2 linked regions of the Hahella chejuensis KCTC 2396 genome follow. The protein of the gene in region 2 interacts with the protein of the main gene of each other region in a pairwise test. Links are inferred from orthologs where the notes say so. Each region holds a gene or a part of one and is shown on either strand. Other genes may lie near its edges. The genes, in order: cysK and cysE.

Region 1 (3,313 bases), 1.9 Mb from region 2 along the record:
AGAAGCGGAGCCGAAAAAAGAGGAGGATGCGGAACCGCCCATGAGTTCATCCGACTCTGAAGAGACCGATGCCGAGGCGCTCGCTGACGAGATCCTGGCTTCCAATGAAAAAGCTAAAGACATGGATGACGAGTTCAACCTGGAAGATTTTGATATATCCGATACCGATGACCTCCCCGCCGGATCGGAAGACGAAGACAAAAAGTAGTTAACTTCTGAACATGTGCCAACTTCTTGGAATGAGCGCGAATGCGCCGACGGATATTTGTTTTTCCTGGACCGGTCTGATGTTTCGCGGCGGTCAGACCGGGCCGCATAAAGACGGCTGGGGCATCGCCTTTTATGAAGGCAAGGGGCTGCGTGAGTTTCGTGACCCCAATCCCAGCGCCACCTCGGAAATTGCGCGGTTTATCAGTCAGTATCCGATTAAAAGCCGCACGGTCATCAGCCACATCCGGCAAGCCAACGTCGGCGACATCAGCCTGGAAAACACCCATCCCTTTATTCGCGAACTGGGCGGTTATTACTGGTGCTTCGCCCATAACGGCCAGCTGAAATCCTATCAGGACCTGCCGCTGGGACGTTTTCGTCCGGTGGGAGAAACCGACAGCGAGCATGCGTTTTGCTGGCTGCTGGAGGATGTCGCCAGCGGCTGCAATGACTTCTCCAGCCTGGAATGCCTGGGGGGAAGGTTGTATCGGAACTGCCTGGAGTTGACGTCGAGAGGCGTGTTCAACATGCTTTTCACCAACTCGGAGTACCTGTTTGCCTACTGCTCAACCAAATTGCATTGGATCACCCGACAGGCTCCTTTCGGCTGCGCTTCCCTGGAGGATGGTGAGATTCGGGTGAACTTCGAAGAACATACCAACCCCACCGACAAAGTCACTATGATCGTCACGGAGCCGTTGACCGTCGATGAAGAATGGCGACAAATGCGCCCCGGGGAATTAATCGCTTTTAGAGATGGCGAAGTCGCCGCCAGATGGTATGAAGAAGGGGCGGTTAAGCTTGCTGATACTTGAGCGTGTTGTCTCGCTAAGAGTGAACCCGCCAAGAAAGTTATAACGCCGGCGCAAAGGCCGGCGCTTGTTGTTTACTGCACGTTTTCCGCTTCAGTAAAGAAGTTGTCGAATAAAGCAGTGGACAGATAACGCTCAGCGCTGTCCGGCAGGATAACCACGATATTCTTGTCTTTGAATTCGTCACGCTCCGCCAAACGGACCGCAACGGCCGCCGCTGCGCCACAGGAGATACCGCAGAGGATGCCTTCTTCACGCATCAGGCGGTGAGCCATTTCCATCGCTTCTTCGTTGGTGACCTGCTCAACGAGGTCAACCATGTCCAGATCCAGGTTTTTCGGTACGAAACCTGCGCCTATGCCCTGGATTTTGTGAGGGGCGGGTTGTAATTCCTGACCTTTGATGGTCTGGGTGATAACGGGAGAAGCGGTAGGTTCGACGGCTACGGAAGTGATGTTTTTACCCATGGCGTTCTTGATGTAGCGGGATACGCCGGTAATCGTGCCCCCGGTGCCGACGCCTGCGACCAGAACATCGATTGCCCCTTCCAGGTCCCGCCAGATTTCCGGCCCGGTGGTCTTTTCATGAATTTCCGGGTTGGCGGGGTTGTCGAACTGTTGCAGCATCAGGTGTTGCTGCGGGTCCTGAGAGACGATTTCCGCTGCTTTCTCAATCGCGCCTTTCATGCCTTTGGGACCTTCGGTCAATACGATTTCCGCGCCCAGGGCTTTCATCGCCTTGCGGCGCTCCAGACTCATGGTGGCGGGCATGGTCAGGATCAGTTTATAGCCCCGCGCGGCGGCGACGAAGGCGAGAGCGATGCCGGTGTTGCCGCTGGTAGGCTCAACCAGCGTCATGCCTGGCTTGAGGCGACCGGATTTCTCCGCATCCCATACCATGTTGGCGCCGATACGGCATTTCACGGAGTAGGCCGGGTTGCGGCCTTCAATTTTGGCGAACACGTTGCCTTTGGTGACGCGATTCAGCTTCACCAGCGGCGTGTTGCCGATGGACATGGAGTTGTCTTCGTAGACGTTCATTATTTATCTCCTTGCAGATTAAGTAGATTTCCCCGGCCATAACATTGCGAGCGTGAGAGATAGCTTAGCGGCTGGCATGAAATATTTGAATGTTTTCGGGTAATATATCCGCTTATAACTCCTCTAATAATGACGCATTCACACAACTAACAAGGTTTCACACATGAAGTTTTCCGGCACCAAGAACTATGTCGCCACTGACGATCTGCAATTGGCGGTGAACGCCGCCATTCGATTACAGCGGCCGCTTCTCATCAAAGGCGAACCGGGCACAGGCAAAACCATGCTGGCGGAAGAGCTGGCGGAAGCCCTGGGCGCGCCGTTGATTCAATGGCACATCAAGTCCACCACCAAGGCCCAGCAAGGATTGTACGAGTACGACGCGGTTTCGCGCCTGCGCGACTCCCAGTTGGGCGATGACCGCGTTCACGACATTCGCAATTACATCAAGAAAGGCAAGCTGTGGGAGGCGTTTGTGTCCGAGCAGCAATCGGTGCTGTTGATTGATGAAATTGATAAAGCGGATATCGAGTTCCCCAACGACCTGTTGCTGGAACTGGATAAGATGGAGTTCTACGTTTACGAGACTCAGGAGCGAATCCGCGCCACTACCCGGCCTATCGTCATCATCACCAGCAATAACGAAAAAGAGTTGCCTGACGCTTTCTTGCGACGCTGCTTCTTCCACTACATCAACTTTCCCGACAAAGACACCATGGAGTCGATCATCGACGTGCATTACCCAGGCATACAGCGCTCGCTGGTGAAGGATGCATTGGATGTTTTCTTTGACGTACGCAAAGTGCCGGGGCTGAAGAAAAAACCTTCCACCTCTGAACTGATCGACTGGCTCAAACTGCTGATGGCGGACAATCTGCCTGAAGACGTATTGCGCAACCACGATCCCAGCCAGGCGATTCCTCCTCTGTATGGCGCGCTGGTGAAGAACGAGCAGGACGTCCACCTTTTGCAGAAACTGGCGTTCATGACGCGCAGAAAAGGCTGATTGCGGCAATGAACGGACGCAATCATTGCGGCCCCGAGCAGAGGAGGACACCTATATGTTGATTGATTTCTTCCTGACGTTGCGCAAGAACAAAGTGCCGGCTTCCCTGCGGGAGCTGCTCGACCTGCTGGAGGCTCTGCAGCAGGGACTGGCGTTTGCGGATATGGATGACTTTTACTATCTGAGCCGCGCCTGTCTGGTGAAGGATGAGAAGCACTATGACAAATTCGACCAGGCGTTTGGCG
Region 2 (3,213 bases):
TGCCAGCTGACGCCTTTCGGTGCGCCTTTCAAATCGCCTTTTTTGTTGATTTGGTGGGTAGGGTAGGCCCGTTGCAGGGCGCGGGACAGGTTGTCGTAGAAAGCGGCGTCAACGCGTGCAATGACTCTCTTTAGCTTTTCCGGATCGGTAAAAGATAACTCTTCACGCTCAAGAATCATGTTGATTTGCTCATTGGACGAGCGAATTGCGCGCAAGGCAATATTAATCATTGGCTGCATGGTTTGATCACTACTTTGTAAAGAACGGTTTTAAAAAGGGCGCTAATGATAGCAACTCCGTCATGTAAACACACCCAGAAATCTACTTACGGGTTAAATTATAGAAAAGGTCGCGGGACGCGCCAGAAAGCGGGACTATGGCGATGTTTCAGTCTTGGTAGGGGGAGGCATTTGCGTGCAATTCTGCTACCATTGCGCACTTTTAAAAAGGTGTGAGAATGCTGGAAAACGTCCGTATTGTGCTGGTCAACACCTCTCATCCCGGTAATATCGGCGCTACAGCCCGTGTGATGAAAAACATGCGGCTGTCTCGATTGGTTCTGGTGGAGCCGGATCGATTTCCAGATGATGATGCAACAAGTCGCGCATCTGGAGCTTTGGATGTTCTGGGGAGCGCTCAAGTGGTCGCGAGTTTGGAAGAGGCGATAGACGGTTGCGTGTTGGTGGTGGGAACCAGCGCAAGAGGTCGAAGTATCCCCTGGCCTGTAAGAAATCCTCGTGACCTGGCGGATGATGTTTACGATCGCGTGGCGACGACCAGAGGCGATGTGGCGATTGTATTTGGGCGTGAAGAGCGGGGCCTTACCAATGACGAGCTGCAACGCTGTCATTTGCATGTGCATATTCCTTCAAATCCAGACTATTCATCTTTGAATGTTGCGATGGCTGCGCAAGTGATTTGTTATGAGCTTCACATGCGGTGGCTGCTTGAAAACGAAGAGAATCAATCATATATCCAGAGATTGGACGGTCCCGGGGATGCGGGGTGGGATGTTGAGGCGGCGACAGCGGACGAGATTGAGCGCTATCTGGCTCATCTGGAGCAAACGCTGGTCGATATCGAATTCCATGATCCGGAAAATCCCAGACAATTGATGTCGCGGTTGCGGCGGCTATACCAGCGTGCGCGTTTGGATAAGATGGAAATCAACATTCTGCGGGGCATTCTAAGGTCCACGCAGAAAATGGCGGGAACTTGGCAAAAGAAATAATCGGGGCGAATCATGTTAGCACAGTTAAAAGAGGACATAAGAAGTGTCTTTCACCGGGACCCGGCGGCCAGAAACGCCTTTGAGGTGCTGACTTGCTACCCCGGTCTGCATGCGTTGCTGGCGCACCGCGTGAGTCACTGGTTGTGGAAAAAGGGATTGAAGTGGCTGGCGCGCTTTCTTTCCTCTTTGAGTCGCTGGATGACAGGGATCGAAATACATCCGGGCGCGAAAATCGGTCGCCGCTTTTTCATTGATCATGGTATGGGGGTAGTGATCGGAGAGACGGCGGAAATTGGCGACGACGTCACCTTGTACCAGGGAGTAACCCTTGGCGGCACCAGTTGGAATGCAGGCAAACGTCATCCTACGCTGGGAAATGGCGTGGTTGTCGGCGCTGGCGCCAAAATTTTGGGGCCGTTCACGGTGGGGGATAACTCAAAAGTGGGCTCCAATGCTGTGGTGACCAAGGAAGTGCCGGCTAATGCGACAGTGGTGGGCATTCCAGGACGGGTGATTGTCAAGAAAGCGGAGCCGGAAGCAGGTCGCCGTAAAGCCATGGAAGAGAAAATGGGCTTTGACGCATATGGATTGAGCGAGGAGATGCCTGATCCGGTGGCGCGCTCCATTCGCGCGATGCTGGATCATATGCAGGCGGTGGATGATCGTCTGGAGTCTATGTGCAAATGTCTGCACAAGTTGGATGTGGAATATCGCAATGGTGAGCTGCCTCCTCTGAAGAGTGAGGACTTTGAGTGCGTTCGCGAAGATAAGTAGTTAGCTGGTTTAATTCCTAATACTTGATCAGTTTGCAGGGTCATTTCATAATGCCCTAAATTATTTAGGGGTTTGATCATGCGCTTGACCACCAAAGGCCGCTATGCGGTGACCGCCATGCTGGATTTGGCGCTGCACGGTAATAGCGGCCCTGTCAGTCTGGCGGATATCTCGGCGCGTCAGGGCATCTCGCTTTCATATCTTGAGCAATTGTTCGCCAAACTGAGGCGTAGCCGTCTGGTGTCCAGTGTGAGGGGGCCTGGCGGTGGTTATAAGTTGGCGCGCCCGCTCGGTGAGACGGCGGTGGCTGAAATCATTGAGGCGGTTAACGAATCTATTGATGCAACGAGATGTGGGCGAAAAGGGGACTGTCAGGGGGGCGAAATTTGTTTGACCCATCATTTATGGCAGGACCTCAGCGAACGTATTCATGATTATCTCAGTAGTATCAGTCTCGAAGAGCTGGTCGCCAGTCGGGCGGTGCAGGAAATTGCTGAGAGGCAGACTGAAAGAAAACGAGCGGGCGAAGCAGGAATTTCTTTGGTCGATATCGGCTAACCTGATTTCGCTCGTGTCATTGATAAAGCAGGCGCGGGGAGCGCTGAAGTACCTGGATAGGGATAATTGAAATAATGAAGAAACCTATATATCTCGACTACGCCGCCACCACGCCTGTGGATCCGAGGGTCGCTGAGGCGATGAGCCATTGCCTGACGCTGGATGGGGTCTTCGCCAACCCGGCGTCTCGTTCGCATATTTACGGCTGGCGTGCAGAAGAGATGGTGGAAAAAGGGCGTCGCCAAGTGGCGGATCTGATTGGCGCCGACCCTCGAGAGATAGTCTGGACTTCCGGCGCGACAGAAGCGGATAACCTCGCCATCAAAGGCGTGGCGAGTCGCTATGCTGAAAAAGGCCGCCATATTATTACCAGCGCGATAGAGCACAAAGCTGTGCTGGACCCCTGCGCTTACCTGGAAAGACAAGGTTACGAAGTGACTTATCTGAAGCCAGGCAGGGATGGGGTGATCAGCTTACAGTCAGTTAAAGATGCATTGCGCGACGATACAATTCTCGTTTCTCTAATGCATGCCAACAATGAACTGGGTAGCGTTAACGATATTCAGGCGATTGGTGAGCTGTTGCGTGGGCATCAAGCTTTTTTTCATGTGGATGCAGCGCAGTCCGTGGGCAAGTTGGCTGTCGATATG

Evidence for each region.
Region 1: the proteins of cysE (region 2) and cysK interact in binary tests that used the Escherichia coli proteins (3 or more experiments, as listed by UniProt). The link is inferred for Hahella chejuensis KCTC 2396 from one-to-one orthologs.

The regions. Positions count from the first base shown.
Region 1 is NC_007645.1:2,689,817-2,693,129, forward strand. Bases 80-3,069 are described here. They hold cysK (cysteine synthase A), read right to left. Parts: upstream 2,063-3,069; coding sequence 1,097-2,062; downstream 80-1,096. Other genes in these bases: HCH_RS11865 (VWA domain-containing protein), read left to right, coding at 80-208; HCH_RS11870 (class II glutamine amidotransferase), read left to right, coding at 222-1,025; HCH_RS11880 (AAA family ATPase), read left to right, coding at 2,226-3,068. In the rest of the region: more of HCH_RS11865, read left to right, coding at 1-79; HCH_RS11885 (vWA domain-containing protein), read left to right, coding at 3,124-3,313.
Region 2 is NC_007645.1:4,591,643-4,594,855, reverse strand. The notes cover bases 235-3,124. They hold cysE (serine O-acetyltransferase), read left to right. Parts: upstream 235-1,243; coding sequence 1,244-2,005; downstream 2,006-3,124. Other genes in these bases: HCH_RS19935 (IscS subfamily cysteine desulfurase), read left to right, coding at 2,638-3,124; iscR (Fe-S cluster assembly transcriptional regulator IscR), read left to right, coding at 2,084-2,563; trmJ (tRNA (cytosine(32)/uridine(32)-2'-O)-methyltransferase TrmJ), read left to right, coding at 458-1,231; HCH_RS19955 (inositol monophosphatase family protein), read right to left, coding at 235-239. Outside these bases: more of HCH_RS19955, read right to left, coding at 1-234; more of HCH_RS19935, read left to right, coding at 3,125-3,213.